One region of the Streptomyces cyclosori genome, then DNA from elsewhere that is predicted to be linked to it. Evidence: riboswitches for the same ligand, from Rfam matches in the RefSeq annotation. Region 1 holds a riboswitch; each other region holds the start of a gene.
The links. Region 1 has a riboswitch for cyclic di-AMP ahead of AB5J87_RS16650 (M23 family metallopeptidase). Riboswitches for the same ligand answer to the same signal wherever they lie in the genome.

Region 1 (5,809 bases):
GCGTGCGCGGCGGCACTGGTGGCGATCATCGCGAACTCGTTCGCGACCCGGTGGATAGCCACCGCGACCGCCGACCCGTCCTCCGCCGACCATCTGGGGGCGACCGTCATAGCCCCGGTGGTGGAGGAGAGCGCCAAGGCGGTGGCGGTGCTGCTGCTGTTCCTGTTCCGAAGACGGGACTTCAAGGGGATAGTCGACGGGGTGGTCTTCGCGGGCTTCACCGCGACCGGCTTCGCCTTCACCGAGAACATCCTGTACCTGGGCAACGCCTTCGGCGAGGACCAGGTCAGCCACACCGCCGGGTTCTCCTCGACGACGGCGGCCACCTTCTTCGTCCGCATCGTGATGTCGCCGTGCGCGCATCCGCTGTTCACGGTCTGCACGGGCATCGGCTTCGGCGCCGCCGCCCTCGCCCCGCCGGGCCGGCGACGGCGCCGGATCGGTCTGCCGCTGCTCGGCCTGCTGGTGGCGATGGGGCTGCACGCCCTGTGGAACGGCTCGTCGGGGTTCGGGACGTACGGCTTCTACCTGGTCTACGCCGGGTTCATGGTCCCCGTCTTCGGGCTGCTCACCTGGATCGCGGTGTGGAGCCGCCAGCGGGAGCTGCGCACGGTCGCGGCCGAGCTGCCCGCGTACGCGTCGGCGGGCTGGCTGGGCCCGGCCGAGCCGCTCGCGCTCTCCTCGATGCGGGCCCGCTCGATGGCCCGGGACTTCGCGTACCGCACCTACGGAGGCAAGCGGGCGGCTCGGACGGTCGCGGAGTACGAGGCGTTCGCCACGGCGCTGGCGTTCCTGCGCCACCGGGCCCGGCGCACCTCGGCGGGCCCCGACTTCCTCGCCCGCGAGCAGGAGCTGCTGCACCACCTGTGGGAGCGCAAGGAGGTGGCGGGCCCGGCGCTGCTGTACGCGGCGGGCGCGGCGGGCCGCATCTGGATCCCCCGCCAGCCCCAGCCGTACGGCCCGCGGGCGCCGCACCCCTACGAGACGTGGACCCCGTACGGCTCCGCCACCTGGGCGCCTCCCTCCCAGGCGCCCCAGGACGGCTCCCCCGATCCGCGTACGCCGTGGGGACCCCCGTACGACCCGTACCTGCGCTGACCCGCACGACGGGCGCCCGCGCCGACCCGTACGGCCCCGGACCCGCACCGACCGCGCCCGCTACGCCGACGCGGTCTTCAGCTCGCTCAGCTCGGCGTCGGTGAGCTCCAGGTCGGCGACCGCGACCAGCGCGGGCAGCTGGTCGACCGTGCGGGCCGAGGCGATCGGGGCGACCACGGTCGGCTGGGCGGCGAGCCAGGCGAGCGCGACCGTGGCGATCTCGGCGTCGCGCTCGCGCGCGATCCGGTCGAGCGCCGCCAGCACCTTCTGGCCGCGCTCGGTGGCCAGGTGCTGGCCCGCGCCCTCGGCCCGGACGCTGGCGACGCTCGCGCCCGGCCGGTACTTGCCGGTCAGGAAACCGGAGGCGAGCGCCGGGTAGGGGACGGCGGCCAGGCCCGAGCGGGCGGCGGTGTCCTGGAGGCGGCCCTCGTAGCTGCCGCGCGAGACCAGGTTGTAGCGCGGCTGGAGCGCCACGTACTTGGCGAGGCCCTCGCGGTCGGCGAAGTCCAGCGAGTCCTGGAGCCGCTCGGGGGAGATGTTGGAGGCGGCGACCGCCCGCACCTTGCCCTCCCGTACGAGCTGGTCGAGGGTGGTGACGATCTCCTCGACGGGGACGGACTCGTCGTCGAAGTGCGTGTAGTACAGGTCGATGTAGTCGGTGCCCAGGCGGCGCAGCGACTCCTCGGCGGCCGCCTTGACGGTCGGCGCGGCGAGCCCCTTGAACTTGGGGTGGGCGCCGACCTTGGTGGCGACGACGACGTCCTCGCGGTTGCCGCGCGCCGCCAGCCACTTGCCGATGATCGTCTCGGACTCACCGCCCTCGTTGCCCGGGAACCAGGACGAGTAGGTGTCGGCGGTGTCCACGAAGTTGCCGCCCGCGGCGGTGTAGGCGTCGAGGACGGCGAAGGAGGCGGTCTCGTCGGCGGACCAGCCGAAGACGTTGCCGCCGAGGGCGAGCGGGAAGACGGACAGATCGGAGGCACCGAGCGGGCGCAGTGAGGTCATAGGGGGGCAACGGGCCTGCGGGGCACGGGTATTCCGGGCACCCGAAGCCCGTCGCGGACGGCCTCGGCGACGGAAGGGGCCGCGTTGTTACGGGTTGAGCCCCTTGGACCGCAGCCAGCCCATCGGGTCGATGCCCGTGCCGCCCGGGGTGTGCACCTCCAGGTGCAGATGCGGGCCGGTCACGTTGCCGGTGGCGCCGACGCGGCCGATGGTGTCGCCGGTGGAGACCTGCTGGCCCGCGCTGACCGCGATCGAGGACTGGTGGCAGTACCAGAGCTCGGTGCCGTCCGACAGCTCGATCACCGTGCGGTAGCCGTACGAGCCGGACCAGCCGGCCGACTTGACCGTGCCGCCGTGGATCGCCTTGAGCGGGGTGCCGGTCGGGGCGGCGAAGTCGAGGCCGGTGTGGTGGCCGGAGGACCACATCGAGCCGGCCTCGCCGAACGTGGAGGTGATCGTGTACGAGCCGACCGGCAGCGAGAAGCTCTTGGCCAGCTCGGCCAGCCGCGCCTCCTCCGCCTTCTTGGCGGCAGCCTCCTCGGCGGCCTTCTTCTCGGCCGCCGCCTTCTGCTCGGCGGCGCTCGAAGCGGCCTTCGCCTCGCGCGCCGCGGACTCGGCCGCGGCCTTCTGGGCGACGGCCCGCGCCTCCGCCTCGGCGTCCGCCTGCTGGTGCTCGGCCTGCTGGAGGATGCGGGCGCGCAGGGCCTCGCCCGCGCCGGTGGCGCCCTTCTCGGCGTCGGCGCCAAAGACCCCGGCCATGGTGAGCGGGGCGGCGGCCACGGCCCGGTCGGCCCGGTCGGCCGGGGTGTCGTCGCGCTCGTCGTCCCCGGCCAGGTCGGCGATCAGGGTGCCCACGCCCGGCAGGGACTTCACGTCGGGGAGGTTGTCCGCGACGGAGTCGGGCAGGGATATGGAGACCGGGGGCTTGGTCTGGGCGCTGGCCATGCCGCCCGCGCCGACGGCCGCGATGACGCCGACGCCGAGGACGGTGGAGCTGCGGGCGAGTCCGCCGCGCTGCTTGGCGACGCGGTGCCGGCCCCGGACGGCGACCGACTCCTCGGTGGGGTTCCACTCCTCCCACACCTCGGTGTCACTGGGCGCGGTCCCGTACAGGGAGACGGGGGGAAGCGGCTGGGTGCCGAGGGCAGGCTCGTTGGACGCCACGGAGGCGCACTCCTTTCCTTCCTTCTCGCCTACCGGGTTAGCTGACGGGTTCGGAGCAGGAAGGTCTCCTACGGGCGTTCCGCGCGGACGCGGACGTGTCCGATTCACCCCAAGTTGGTGGTTCCCCGGTTCCCTTGCGGGATTCGGCGCACGCGCACGGTGCCGCCTTCTGCGACGGCTGGGACGACCGCGCTGCGTTATCGAACGTTAATAGACAGGCGGACCGGATTCCAAGCCGTTCCCGGTGATCGTTGGGGACAACTGCTGACGGTGTGTCAATTGTTATGCGCAGGGGCGCCGTTCGACTACGGTCCGTCATGACGGGTTCGCCCGGCGCCACGGGCACGGCACCACGGACACGGCGGGTCCGTCACGGCGGGTCCGTCACGGCGGGTCCGTCACGGCACCACGGGCATCGTCCGCCGCCGCTCCGGCTGCCCCACCCCCGGCCGGCCGACCGCGAGCAGCGCCATGTCGTCGCTGGCGCCCCCGCCCGTATGCCGCCGGACGTCGTCGACGAGCGCCTGGAGCACCCCGTCGGGACCGGCGAAGATCCGGCCGCGCAGCCGCTCGTACGGGTCGTAGAAGACCCCGGGCGGCTCGACGGAACGCGCCTCCGACAGCCCGTCCGTGTAGAAGAGCAGGGTCGCCCCGGCCGGGAAGGGGTACGTCTGCGCCCGGTCCGGCCACACCCCCAGCTCCGCCATCCCCAGCGGCAGCGCGGGATCGGCCGGGACCAGCGCGTCCAGCACCCCGTCGGCGTGCAGCATCAGCGGTTCGGGGTGGCCCCGGTTCACCAGCCGTACGGTGGCGGCGCCGCGCGGGACCTCGGCGAGCACGGCGGTGGTGAACCCCTCCACCGCGTCCAGGCCGCTGCGCCGGGCGCCCTCCCGCGCCAGCGCCCGCTCCAGCCGCCCGGCCACCGCCTCCAGGGTCGTCTCCTGCTCGGCGGCCTCCCGGAACGCCCCGATGACCACGGCCACCGCCTCGACCGCCTCAAGCCCCTTGCCCCGCACGTCCCCCACGACCAGCCGCACCCCGTACGGCGTGTCCTGGACGGCGAACAGGTCCCCGCCGATGAACGCGTCCGCCTGCGCCGCCTCGTACCGCGCGGCCACCTGGAGGCCGCCGATGCGGTCGGCGGGGGTGGGCAGCACCGCACGCTGGGCGGTCTCCGCGATGACCCGCGCGGAGGCCAGCCGCTCGCCGCTGCGGCGCAGGATGCGGTGGGTGAAGAGGGCGAGCACGGCGACCGTGAAGACGGTGAACAGCTCGCTGACGGCCTCACCGGTGCTCGGGATGTCGTGGTAGCGCTCGGCGATCAGCACCGCCGCCACCGCCCCGGCCCCCGCCAGGGCCGTGCCGCGCCGGCCGCAGAACGGGGCGGCGATCATCGGCGCCGCCGCGAAGAGCGCGGCCCCGGTGAGATCGGGCGGGGTGGCCAGGTCGAGGACGAGCCCGGAGGCCAGGAGCAGCCAGGGCAGCACCCGCATCAGCGCCCGGCACCGGGCGCCCTCCCGGCCACCGCCGTCTCCGAACTGCCGCACCTGTGGTCTCCTGCCCGTCCGCCGGGCCGCCGACGTCGCCCCTGACCAGGCTCCCGGGGACCGGGTCGCACGGCGAGCCCGCCTCGGCCAACCGGGTCAGCGCCGGTCCGCCCCGGTGGCGATCAGCCGCGCCCGGCACCGGCGCGGCCCGGCCCGTCCCCGTACGCAGGTGCCCCGGGCGTGCCGCCGGGCCGCCGGGTCGCCGTGCACCGACGGCACCCCGCCCTTGGCGTGCCCGGGGGCGGGCATCGCGGGGACGAGCGGTGACAGCGGCAGGCTGAGGGCGATCAGAAGCGCGCACAGGGCCAGGAAGAGCGGCACGGCGGGCACCTTCCGCCGCGCCATCGCCGCCAGGAACCCCGCCGTACGCTCACGCATGGTGCGCGAGAGACTACTGGACGTACACCTTCCGGTACGCCCGCCGCCGCTCCGCGTACACCCGGAAGGCCCCGGGGCCCCCGCGCACCCGGAAAACGCCCAGGGCCCGGCACATTTTCATGTGCCGGGCCCTGGGACTTCAGTAGCGGGGACAGGATTTGAACCTGCGACCTCTGGGTTATGAGCCCAGCGAGCTACCGAGCTGCTCCACCCCGCGTCGGTAAACACAACTCTACGCCATCCGGAGCCGTGCTCCGTACCAACCGGCGCCCGGGACCCCGTCCGTCCCGTGACTCAGCTGGTCAGCGGGGAGCTGAGCACCGGATTGCGGCTGACCAGCGAGGCGCCCGGGGTGTAGAGGAGCAGCATCATCCGGGCTCCCGGCGAGGTGACCGGCTCGGCCACGCAGGTGGTGACCCAGCCCGGGCCGTACAGCGCGTGCCGGATGGGCCGCTCGGAGCCGTCCGGGAAGGGAACCGGCGTCGCGCCCGTCTCCCGGTAGAGCGGACCGGCGACCGGATCGGCTTGGATCTCCTCCTCCAGCCGTCTCAACTCGACGTCGTTGGGCCGCATTTCCACCCCGTGCCGCAGCTGCGGCAGCACCATCGGCGCCCAGC
Region 2 (5,809 bases), 2.9 Mb from region 1:
AGACGTCCGGGCCGCCGCCGTCCTGCTCGATGAAGCCGAAGCCCTTTTCCGAGTTGAACCACTTCACGGTGCCAGTAGCCATGTCATATCTCCTTCGGGGCAGTGCCCTGGGGCCCGCACTGTGCGAACCCCGGCGTCGCCGTGATGATTGCCCCGTCCGGAACGATGTCCGGAAATACAAAAATGCCCGGCGGGGTTAGCCCACCAAGGCACTTGAAGTCTTTGGGAACCACAACTGCAACTGGGATCAACAGTAGCACGGCAGGCGCGCCCCGTACAGCAAATGTCGACCCTTTCCGGGACCCGCCCCCGCTCGCCGTCCACATTGTGAATATTCCCGCGCCATGGCAACAGATATTTGCTTACGTAAAGCATACTGCCGGGTAACGCGAGGTGGCGTCCGCGTGCGGTGCGGCTTCCCCGGGGCGCCGCCGCGCCTGTGCCAGAGTGTGGCCGTGCTTCCCGAGGCTCCGCCGCTCCCCGTCCTCACGGCCGACTTCGGCTCCCCCGCGCAGTGGGTCGCCGGCCGCTCCTGGGCCTACCCCGACGGCGGCCCCGTCAACCCGGACGACGACAAGCTGGACCATCTCGTCGCCGACCCCGCCTACAGCCGCGACGGCGTCTTCCGCGCCCGGCGCCGCCCCGACGGGCTGTGGGACACCGGCCTGCTGACCACCGAGGGCAGCGACGAGGACATCATGGTGCGCGCGGGCGACGTCCTGGAGGCGCGGGTACGGCTGCCCGGGGTGCTCGGTGCCTGGCCCGCCATCTGGACCTGGCGGGACGGCGGCCAGGAGATCGACGTGTTCGAGTACCACCCGGACAACCCCGATCTCCTGGAGCTGAGCAACCACGTCAGGGACGCCCACCTCTACCACCGCGACCCGGCCGTGGCCCCCGGGGCCTTCGTCGATCTGCGGGTGGAGTTCGGCGCGCGCTCCGTCTCCTGGTGGGTGAACGGCGCCCTCGTCTTCGCCGACCGCCGGGGCGTGGGCCGCCGCTGGCACGCCCATCTGATCGTGAACCTCTCGGTCAGCGCGGGCCGTTACCACCCGCCGCCCCCGCCGGAGGCGACCGAGATGTCGTTCGAGGTGCCCGCGCTGCGGGTGTGGTCGCCGCGCCACCGCCTCTGGCGGCGCGTCATCTCCGTACCGCCGCCCAGGCGGTGAGTCCCGCACGGGGGTGGCCGCTCAGGCGCGGCCGTCCGTGCGGAAGGTGACGTCCCGGCCCGCGAAGGTGGCCGTGAGGCCCTTCTCGTCGGTGGTGACCGAGGTCAGGGCCAGCCCCGCCGGGATGCCGTCCAGCCTCAACTCCCGCTCCAGCGCGCCCGTGACGAGGGACCGCAGCCCCTTCGGCAGATCGCCGGCGACCCGTACGTCGCGCAGGGCGATGGCGCGGTCGCCCGCGACGGTCACCCGGGCGCTGGCGGTGGCCCGGCCGAGCAGCGGCAGGGTGGTGGTGGCCGCCACGCGGGGCGCGGCCTTCGTGCTGTCGGCGCTGTAGGCGACGTCGAAGCCGAGCGCGCCGCTGAGGTCGCGGTAGGAGAGGAAGGCGGTGGCCCGCGCGGAGTCCGCGTGCGCCTCGGTGGCGTCGGCGGAGCGGCGCAGCCGGTCGAGCTCGACGTTCAGCGTGGTGACGGGCAGCCGGCCGCCGTCACGGCCCGCGGGTATGTCGGCGGCCTCGATGTCGACGCGGTCGAGGGTGCCCCCGGCCAGCTGTGTCAGTACGGGGAAGCCGTGCACCCGCACGTGCGGCGCGGAGGCGAGGCGCTGCGCCCGCTGGAACGCGTCGGCCGTACGGTGCTCGGTCCAGGCCGCCGCGGCCCGGTCGCCCCCGACGGTCACCGCGGCCAGCAGGGCCAGGATCACGGGGTACTTGCGCCGGCCGCGCAACGCCCGGCGGGCCGCGGTGCGCGGGCTCAGCACGCCGCGCCCCCGTCCCGTACGGCCGTCCGGGTGGCGGCGGTGCCGCACGCGGCCCGGAAGGCGTCGAGCAGCGGGGCGCGCAGCAGGTCGTCCGGAACGTCCTGGCGGGCGGCGACGGTGCTCAGCAGACCGGTCACGGCGAGCTGGGCCCGGATCGTGCCCGCGAGGTCGGCCGGGTCGGCGAAGGCGGCCAGCGTCTCGGTGCGGTGGTCCCCCAGGTCGCCCAGGCCCGCCACCCCGGCGAGCGCGCCGGGCAGCACCGGCAGCCCGGCGTTGAAGAGCAGGGCGAGCCGGGAGCGGTGGCGCAGGGCCAGCTCGACCAGGTCGGCCGAGGCGCGCCGCTGCCGCTCGGGCCCGGGCGCCAGCGCGGCCCAGGTGGCGCGCAGGGCGGCGAACTCGGTGAGCGGCCCGGTCAGCGTCGCCGCGAGCAGCCGCTCCTTGGACGGGAACCGGTGGAGCAGACCGGTCTTGGAGTATCCGACGCGGTCCGCGATCTCCTGCACGGACGTGCCGAGATAGCCCCGCGCGGTGAAGAGCGCGGCGGCGGCCTCGACGATCTCGGCGTCGAGTTCGGCGCGGGTGGGGCGTGGCATGGCGGGCCTCCCTGGTCCCGGTCACGCTAACAGACCACATGGTCCGTCATGGACCATGTGGTCTGTCCCGGCGTCCGGCAGCGGGTGCCGCCGCGGCCCGGTGGGCGCCGTTGCTCAGTAGGCGCCGTTCACGTTGTCGATCGAGCCGTAGGTGCTCGCCGCGTAGTTGCAGGCGGCGGTGATGTTGGCGACCGGGTCGTAGCTGTCCAGCGAGGTGCCGGGCACGTGGAACGCCTGGAAGGTGGGGTCGATGACCTGGAGGAGGCCCTTGGAGGGCGTGCCCGCCACCGCGTTGGAGTCCCAGTTGTTGACGGCCAGCGGGTTGCCCGAGGACTCGCGCATGATGTTGCGGTAGATGCCCTCGTACGAGCCGGGGATGCCGTGCTGGGCCATGACGTCCAGCGACTCGCGGATCCAGCCGTCGAGGTCGTTGCTGTAGCGGGTGGTCTTCGCCACGGCGGCCGTCGTCTGCTGGGGCGGGGTGCCGGTGCGCGCCGAACGGTCGGCGCGGGCCGCGGTGGCGGTCCGGGCCTCGCCGCCCCGCGCCTTCGCCGCCTTGCCCACCGACAGTTTCAGACCGGGGTGGATCAGGGTCGGGTCGGCGCCGATGGCCTGCCGGTTGTCCTGGTAGAGCTGCTTCCAGCCGCCGCTCACCCGCAGATCGTCGGCGATCTTGGCAAGGGAGTCACCGGCGACCACGGAGTACGACGTCGGGGCGGCCTTGGCCGGGGCGAGCGGCAGCGTGGCCGCGACGGTGTGCGCCGCTGTCGTGCCGGCGGCGACCGCGTGCGCGGCCGGTGCCGCACCGGCCGTGGTGGCGCCCATCACCGGAATGATGAGCGCGGCGCCGCCGGTGCCCGCGGCGGCGATGCCCCGGGTGAGGGAGCCGGACTTGGGACGGCGGTGCTTACCCTTTGCAGGCATGGCGCATTCCTCTCGTGCGCCTGCGGGGTGAGCTGTCGGGTTCGGGCGAGAGCTGCCCGGCCGCGGTGGGCGCGACTTCACCCCGAGCCGTTCCGGGATCCGGATCCGGCGGCCTACCTGGGTCCCCCGCTCCTGCCTTTTCCTGTGTGGGAGGTATCCGGGCAGCGGCAGGATTCGGCGGTCCGTCCGGATTTGAAGGTGACCGTAAGCGAATTCCGCCGGACGAAACAAGGCCGTCAATTCACCTTGGTTCCCCGAAGAAAGATCCACCGGAAGAACGGCATTCCGGACGTCAGTACGGTGCGCCCCCAACTCGCCGTCCAGGGAACGGAAATGAGGGCGTACGCTTGCCGCGCACGCCCTCACCCACGTGACCCAATTCACTTGCGGGCCGCGAAATACAATTGCCCCGACGCCGAGCAAATGAAAGGTTATTTCGCCTTACTGTCACCAACGGGCACATTGGCGTAATAGCAGAGCAAGAGCCCTGCTCCGGACCATTTCGGACAAGAGGGTGCGATCGGGTCGGGGCGGGCCGGCCGTGGGGCCCGGCCGTCAGCGAACCGCGTCGAGCAGCGCCATCTCGTCGGCGGTCAGCCGCAGGGCGCCCGCCGCCACGTTCTCGGCGAGGTGGTCCGGGTTGCCGGTGCCGGGGATCGCCAGGACGTGCCCGCCCTGCCCGAGCGTCCAGGCCAGCCGGACCTGGGCGGGCGTCGCCCCGTGCGCGCGGGCGACGGCGAGGACGGCGTCGTCGTCGCCCGCGCCGTCCGGTGCCGCGCCGCCCTCGCGGCCCTCACCGGCGATGGCGAAGAACGGGACGAACGCGATGCCCTGCTCGCCGCAGATCCGCAGCAGGTCCCCGGACCGGTCGGGACGACTGGCCAGCCCGTACCGGTTCTGCACGCACACCACCGGCGCGATGGCCTGGGCCTCGGCCAGGTGCTCGGGCCCGATGTTGGAGAGGCCGAGGTGGCGGATCAGGCCCGCCTCGCGCAGCTCGGCGAGCGCGCCGAAGTGGTCGGAGAGGGGCCCTGGGCCGTTGAGCCGCAGATTGACCACGTCGAGGTGGTCGCGGCCGAGCTGGCGCAGGTTCTCCTCGACCTGGCCGCGCAGCTGCCCGGGAGTGGCCCAGGGCAGCCAGGCGCCACTCGCGTCGCGCCCCGGGCCGACCTTGGTGACGATGGTCAGCTCGTCCGGGTAGGGGGCCAGGGCCCGGTTGATCAGCTCGTTCGCGGACCGCAGGCGCGAGAAGTAGAAGGCGGCGGTGTCGATGTGGTCGACGCCGAGCTCGACCGCGCGCCGCAGCACCCGGATCGACTGCTCGCGGTCGCGCGAGCTGCCGAGGTCGAAGGCGGCGCTGCCGGTCAGGCGCATCGCGCCGAATCCCAGGCGGTTGACGGTCCGGTCCCCGAGCGTCCAGGTACCGGCCGCCGCCGCGTCGACCGTCTGTGTCGTCTTCGTCGTCATGAGCGCAGTGTGCCATTGGCCCTGCGGGACATCCGCCGGGCGCGGGACGGCCGGAACAGTGCCGCCGCGGCCGAGTTCATTTCGTCCGCGGTCCGTGAATACGGCGCGGCAAGGGAATTGATGGTGCGCGGCTCTGAAGAATATGGCGGCGCGGCGGAGTGCGGCGAATCGCGGTCGCGGGCGGACCGCTTTTCCCGATGCCCGGTCAATTCGACGACGTACGCGGGCATCGCGCCGGACACCGTTCCCCGCCCGGCAATCGAGGCCGCTGAACGGCTGGGGCACCGGTCGACCTGGCGCCGGGAATTCGCCGGGCGCCGGCACACCGACGCCGCTGCCGGCCCCGGACGGTCGACAGCGGCGACGGCACGCCCCGGCCTGACGGTGATTCACCCCTCACCGCGGGCCGGGACGGGTCAGGCGGAGCGCCACAGCGCGGGTACGTTCGGCGGCTCCCAGCCGGGCTGGGCGGTGTGGGCCTGGAGGCAGACGTAGGAACGGCCGCCGTAGTCGACGCGGTCGCCCGCGCGGTAGGAGGTGCCGACCGCCCAGGTGGTGCCGGGCGGCGCGGTGGTGGGCGGCGCGGTGGTGGGCGAGGAGGTCGGCGTCGGGGTCTGGGGCACGTCGAGCACGAAGTCGAAGGCCGCCTCCTTGGCGCCGCCCGCGTCCCGTACGGTCATCAGCAGCCGGGCGTCGAAGAGCGAGTCGGTGTTGTTGCGCGGCTCGCCGGGGAAGTACAGCTGGGTGGTGAGCACCCCGCGGCCCGGGGCCTGCGCCTTCACGTGGATGTGCCGGGTGCGCCCGGGGTAGAGGCCGGGCACGATCGTGGTGAGGGTGAACGCGCCGCGCGCGTCGGTGAACTGGTGGCCCCGGAACTTGAAGCCGGTGTTGTCGTACGCG
Region 3 (5,809 bases), 3.1 Mb from region 1:
GGGCCATCCGTACGAGAAGGGGTCCGCCATGCACGGCCCGTCCGCCCGCCACGTCCTGCCCGAGTTCTCCGAACGCACCTCCACCGGGGTCCGCACCCTCGACCCCTACGGCAAGCTGCTCGAAGAGCGGATCGTCATCCTCGGTACTCCCGTCGACGACACCTCCGCCAACGATCTGATGGCCCAGTTCATGCACCTGGAGCACGCCGACCCGGACCGGGACATCTCGCTCTACATCAACTCCCCCGGCGGCTCGCTCACCGCGATGACGGCCATCTACGACACGATCCGGTTCGTCGCCTGCGACGTGGAGACGGTGTGCATCGGGCAGGCCGCCTCGGCCGCCGCGGTACTGCTGGCCGCGGGCACGCCGGGCAAGCGGCTCGCACTCCCCGGCGCGCGGGTGCTCGTCCACCAGCCCTCGATCGAGGAGCCGCTGCGCGGCCAGCCCTCCGATCTGGAGATCCAGGCGAGGGAACTCCAGCGCGGCCGGGCACTGCTGACGGAGCTGCTGGCACGGCACACCGGGCAGTCCACCGAGCGGATCGGCGCCGACATCGAGCGGGACACCATCCTGGACGCCCCGGCGGCGCTCGCCTACGGCCTGGTCGACCACGTCGTGACCAGCCGCAAGACCCCGCTGTCCGGGCCGAGGAGGCAGTACCGGTGATCCCCGAACTGCCACCGCTGCCCGCGCTGACCCGCGCCGAGGGCGAGCTGATCGACGCGTATCTGGACGCGCTGGACAAGCTGGGCCGCGTCAACCCCGCCCGGCACCGGGACACCTACGGCGCGCTGCGGGCGGCACAGGCCCTGGTCGGGCGGGCGGTGGCGCTGCGGGACGCGCTGACGACCATGCATCTGCGCGGCGAGTCGGAGCTGCACTCCGAGACGCTGGCGCGGGCGCTGCGCGTCCTCGACGGGGAGCGCAGGGCGGGCCGTCTGACGATGCCGCCGCCCGGCCCAGGGTGAGCGCGCGGACGCCCGGGCGCCCCCCGCGTTGGTACGAGTCGGTGTCCCACGTTCGGACGATCCGATCGTCCGAACGACGTACCGCCCGTACTGCTCCGCACGCGTACGAGCCAGCGGAATGAATCGTTCCACCGCTGGTCAAAGGCCCTGTCAGAAGTGCCGAAACTTCCCTGTCCACCCGAACGGGTCAGTCGTGAGGAGCCTCACAAAACACTGTTTCGGCTCGGAAATCCGACACCTTTTGGGTCAAGATCCCTTCCGACGACAAGCCCCCGCCACCGCGGCGGGGCGGTCCGGGCGGACGCCGAGTCCTGCCGCCGCACCCGGATGACTGGTCGACTGAGTGGATCGGCAGGAGTGGAGGACCCAAGCACGGCGGGCCCACCGGGAGACCGGGAGGCCCTTGGGGTGAAGCCGCGAGAGCGGCCGGGCATCTTCGCCAGTCCGAACCCGACAGGTCATCCTTCGCAGGCGGTTTGACGAAGGGTTGCGCATGACTGCGCAGAATCATGTCCCGTCCCTGCTGACCCGTGTCGGCGCGGTCTCCGCCCTCACCCTCGCCGCCGTCGGCGGCACCCTGCTGGCGCCGGGCGCCAGCAGCGAGGCGAGCGCCGCGACACTCGCGACGAAGGCGCTCAATGTCGCCGCGTCCAAGAAGGGATCGCCTTACAAGTACGGCGCCACCGGCCCGTACCGGTTCGACTGCTCGGGGCTCACCCTCTACTCGTTCCAGAAGGCGGGCAAGAAGCTGCCGCGCACCACGCAGCAGCAGTACAACAGCACCCGCCACGTCTCGTCGTCCGCCCGCCAGCGCGGCGACCTCGTGTTCTTCCACTCCGGCTCGAACGTGTACCACGTCGGGATCTACGCCGGCGAGAACAAGATCTGGCACTCCCCCAAGACCGGTTCCGTGGTCAAGCTGGAGAAGATCTGGTCCAAGAGCGTCTGGTACGGGCGCGTGCGCTGACCCGCGCGACCGGCACAGGGGGTCCTCCCGGGCGCGGGCGCCCGCGCGCGGGAGGACCCGGCTCAGCTCTGGACCGGCGCCGTCCAGGGCAGCTCGATCCAGACGGTCTTGCCCCCGTCGGGGGTGGGCGTCACCGAGAGCCGGCCGCCGCACTCGGCGGCCAGCCAGCGAATGATCACCATGCCCCGCCCGTTGTCCTGCTGGACCGCGGCGGGAAGCCGTTTCGGCCAGCGCGGATGGCTGTCCGTGACCCCGATGTGGAGCTGCTCGTCGCGCTCCAGACGCAGCTCCACCGTGAACGTCGGCGACTGGCCCAGGGTGTGCTGCACGGCGTTGGTCGCGAGCTCCGAGACGATCAGGCGGATCGTATCGGCGGTTTCGCCACCTGCCGGCAGACCCCACTCGACGAGCACTCCGGCGACGTGTCTGCGGGCGGCGGAGACCGAGGCGGGATCGCTCGGCAGAGTGACGGTTGATTCGTGGTGGTCTGCCATGGCGACGCTGTCCCTTTCCCACCCGGGCCGGCCCGCCCGTCGCGCGGCGAGCGGGACGAACGCGAGGACGACCCGGACTTGTGCTTCGCGCCAGAGTGCCACTCATCGTGCCGCTCGATGCGCGGATCCACCGAGATATGCATATATCTGTCGCTCAAAGCGGTGAACTCTGCGACGAAGGACCGTATTTGGGAGCCACACTTGCCCATCACCCGAATCCCGGCCGGGTGGGAGGAGAGACTCATGTGGCACGGCCCCGCGGTACGCCGCCGCAAACTCGGCGAGGAACTGCGGAGGCTGCGCTGCGCCGCCGCCCTCACCAGCGGCGAGGTGGCCCGGCAACTGGGCTGGCACCAGTCCAAGGTGAGCCGGATCGAGACCGGCCGCAGCGGGGTGCGGCCCGCCGACGTGACCCGGCTGCTCGCGGTGTACGGGGTCGCCGACCCGGCGCTGCGGGCGCTCCTGGAGGCGCTCGCGGGCTCGGCCGACGGCCGGGGCGGCCAGTGGTGGCACGCCTACCGCGGGCTGCTGCCGCCGCAGTACCGGGACTTCATCAGCCTGGAGTCCCAGGCGTCGGCCGCGCGCACCCTGGAGACGTCGGTGGTGCCCGGGCTGCTCCAGACGCCCGAGTACGCGCGCGCGGTCACCCGGGCGGCTCTCGGCCATCTCGACGCGGCGCGGGTGGACTCACTGGTGGAGGTTCGGCTGGCGCGCCAGGAGGTGCTGCGGGCGGATCCGCCGCTGGAGCTGAGCGCGGTGGTGGACGAGGCGGCGCTGCACCGCGCGGTGGGCGGGGCGGCCGTGATGCGGCGGCAGTTGCGCCATCTCGCCGAAGTGGCCCGGCTGCCGCAGGTGCGGCTGCGGGTGCTGCCTTTCAGCAGCGGTGGCCATATCGGGCTCACCGGCCCTTTCATTATCTTCTCTTTTCCGCACATTTCTGATCTGGACGTTGTGGTTATCGACCACTTGACGAGTAGCCTCTATCTCGAACGGAGAGAAGACCTTGAGGCGTACAGCGCCGCGTTCCATACGGTCGAGGCGCAGGCCCTTTCGTTCCAGCACTCATTGAATCTCATCGCCGGGATGGCTGACGGCGTGTAAGGGAGGCATGATGCCCGCACCCCCCGCGCATGTACCTTCCAGCACTTCTCTGGAAGGCGCGCAATGGCGGCGCAGCAGCCGTAGTACAGGAATGAACAATTGCGTCGAGGCCGCATTCCTCGACGCCGCACTGCTGGCCGTCCGCGACTCCAAGCGGACCGCCGGCCCCGCGCTGCTCTTCGGAGCGCGGGCCTGGCACAGCTTCCTTTCCGGCCTGTCCGTCGAGCTCAACGAGGCGCCCGACAGCAGGAGTTGAGTACGCCCAACGGGGGACTACACGGTGGGCGCGGTCCGCAGGACCGTGTCCACCGCCCAGTCGATCTGACTGCCCGTCAAGTCCGCCCGGGCGGTCAGCCGCAGCCGGGAGATCCCGTCCGGCACCGACGGCGGACGGAAGCACCCCACCGCGAGCCCCGCCCCGCGGCACCGCGCCGCCCACTGCACCGCCTGCTCCGGCGAGGGCGCCCGCACCGAGACCACGGCGGCGTCCGGGCGCGCCGCCGTCAGCCCCGCCGCCGTCAGCCGCGCGTACAGCTCGGCCGCCACCGCGCGGGCCCGGCCCGCCCGCTGCGGCTCCGCCTCGATCAGCCGCAGCGCCGCCAGCGCCCCGCCCACCGACGCGGGCGCGAGCCCCGTGTCGAAGATGAACGTACGGGCCGCGTTGACCAGGTGCCGGATCACCCGCTCCGGGCCCAGCACCGCCCCGCCCTGGCTGCCCAGCGACTTCGACAGGGTCACGGTGGCGACCACGTCGCCGTCGCCCGCGAGCCCGGCCGCGTGCGGCGCGCCCCGCCCGCCCTCGCCCAGCACCCCGAGCCCGTGCGCGTCGTCCACCACCAGGGCCGCGCCGAACTCCCGGCAGGCGGCGGCGAGCGCGCCCAGCGGGGCCGCGTCCCCGTCCACCGAGAACACCGAGTCGCTCACCACCAGCGCCGCCCCGTCGTGGGCGTCCAGCGCCTTGCGCACCGCCTCCGGGTCCGCGTGCGGGACCACCGCCGTGGCCGCGCGCGAGAGCCGGCAGCCGTCGACGATGGAGGCGTGGTTGCCCGCGTCGGACACGATCAGCGAGTCCCGCTCGCCGAGCGCGGTCAGCGCCGCCAGGTTCGCCGCGTACCCCGAGGAGAAGACCAGCGCCGCCTCGAAGCCGCAGAACCGGGCGAGGGACTCCTCCAGCTCGGTGTGGAGCGCCGTGGTGCCGGTGACCAGACGGGAGCCGGTGGCGCCCGCGCCCCAGCGGCGGGCCGCCCCGGCCGCGCCTTCGGTGACCGCCGGGTGGCGGGTCAGCCCGAGGTAGTCGTTGCCGGCCAGGTCGAGCAGGTCCTGGTCGGCCGCGCGCGGCCGGAGCACCCGTACGAGACCGGCGCGCTCGCGCCGCTCGGTCGCTCCGTCGATCCAGTCGAATGGCGCTCGGGGCATGGTGGAGATCCCTTTTGTAGGCAGCGCACAGACCCTATTCCGGCGCGGGCGAGGTCAGGGTGTGGCAATACACACACCTTCGAGGAGCGCAGTTGTACGATCCCTCCTTGGCTGGAAGCGGGGTCTTGGGCAAGGATCGGCGCCATGGACCTGCTGAACACGCTGGTGGACAAGGGGCTGCGGCGCGAGCTGCCGAGCCGTGAAGAGGCGCTCGCCGTACTGGCGACCTCCGACGAGGAACTGCTCGACGTGGTGGCCGCGGCCGGCAAGGTGCGCCGTCAGTGGTTCGGGCGCCGGGTGAAGCTGAACTACCTGGTGAACCTGAAGTCGGGGCTGTGCCCGGAGGACTGCTCGTACTGCTCGCAGCGCCTCGGCTCCAAGGCCGAGATCCTCAAGTACACCTGGCTGAAGCCGGACGAGGCGTCCAAGGCCGCCGCCGCCGGTGTCGCGGGCGGCGCCAAGCGGGTCTGCCTGGTGGCGAGCGGCCGGGGGCCGACCGACCGCGACGTGGACCGGGTCTCGCAGACCATCGAGGCCATCAAGGAGCAGAACGAGGGCGTCGAGGTGTGCGCCTGCCTCGGTCTGCTCTCGGACGGCCAGGCCGAGCGGCTGCGCGCGGCCGGCGCCGACGCGTACAACCACAACCTCAACACGTCCGAGGGGACGTACGGGGACATCACGACCACCCACACCTACGCCGACCGCGTGGACACCGTGCAGAAGGCGCACGGCGCCGGGCTCTCCGCCTGCTCCGGTCTGATCGCGGGCATGGGCGAGAGCGACGAGGACCTGGTCGACGTGGTCTTCGCGCTGCGCGAGCTGGACCCGGACTCGGTCCCGGTCAACTTCCTCATCCCGT

Region 2: it holds a riboswitch for cyclic di-AMP, as region 1 does, so the genes downstream of both, AB5J87_RS03935 (transglycosylase SLT domain-containing protein) here and AB5J87_RS16650 (M23 family metallopeptidase) in region 1, are expected to answer to the same signal.
Region 3: it holds a riboswitch for cyclic di-AMP, as region 1 does, so the genes downstream of both, AB5J87_RS30480 (C40 family peptidase) here and AB5J87_RS16650 (M23 family metallopeptidase) in region 1, are expected to answer to the same signal.

Annotation. Positions count from the first base shown of each region.
Region 1 covers NZ_CP163520.1:3,760,182-3,765,990, forward strand. Annotated here, with positions in the region: gene AB5J87_RS16640 (PrsW family intramembrane metalloprotease) at 1-1,098, shown strand, start outside; gene AB5J87_RS16645 (aldo/keto reductase) at 1,159-2,103, opposite strand; gene AB5J87_RS16650 (M23 family metallopeptidase) at 2,191-3,216, opposite strand; cyclic di-AMP (ydaO/yuaA leader) riboswitch at 3,279-3,426, opposite strand; gene AB5J87_RS16655 (PP2C family protein-serine/threonine phosphatase) at 3,666-4,760, opposite strand; gene AB5J87_RS16660 (hypothetical protein) at 4,911-5,192, opposite strand; tRNA gene AB5J87_RS16665 (tRNA-Met) at 5,336-5,409, opposite strand; gene AB5J87_RS16670 (helix-turn-helix domain-containing protein) at 5,487-5,809, opposite strand, start outside.
Region 2 covers NZ_CP163520.1:885,323-891,131, forward strand. Annotated here, with positions in the region: gene AB5J87_RS03915 (cold-shock protein) at 1-82, opposite strand, end outside; gene AB5J87_RS03920 (beta-glucanase) at 456-1,169, shown strand; gene AB5J87_RS03925 (DUF2993 domain-containing protein) at 1,191-1,925, opposite strand; gene AB5J87_RS03930 (TetR/AcrR family transcriptional regulator) at 1,919-2,518, opposite strand; gene AB5J87_RS03935 (transglycosylase SLT domain-containing protein) at 2,633-3,442, opposite strand; cyclic di-AMP (ydaO/yuaA leader) riboswitch at 3,447-3,632, opposite strand; gene AB5J87_RS03940 (oxidoreductase) at 3,998-4,909, opposite strand; gene AB5J87_RS03945 (carbohydrate-binding protein) at 5,326-5,809, opposite strand, start outside.
Region 3 covers NZ_CP163520.1:6,831,265-6,837,073, reverse strand. Annotated here, with positions in the region: gene AB5J87_RS30490 (ATP-dependent Clp protease proteolytic subunit) at 29-670, shown strand; gene AB5J87_RS30485 (hypothetical protein) at 667-972, shown strand; cyclic di-AMP (ydaO/yuaA leader) riboswitch at 1,278-1,461, shown strand; gene AB5J87_RS30480 (C40 family peptidase) at 1,466-1,939, shown strand; gene AB5J87_RS30475 (ATP-binding protein) at 2,002-2,433, opposite strand; gene AB5J87_RS30470 (helix-turn-helix domain-containing protein) at 2,677-3,534, shown strand; gene AB5J87_RS30465 (DUF397 domain-containing protein) at 3,545-3,790, shown strand; gene AB5J87_RS30460 (8-amino-7-oxononanoate synthase) at 3,808-4,950, opposite strand; gene bioB (biotin synthase BioB) at 5,095-5,809, shown strand, end outside.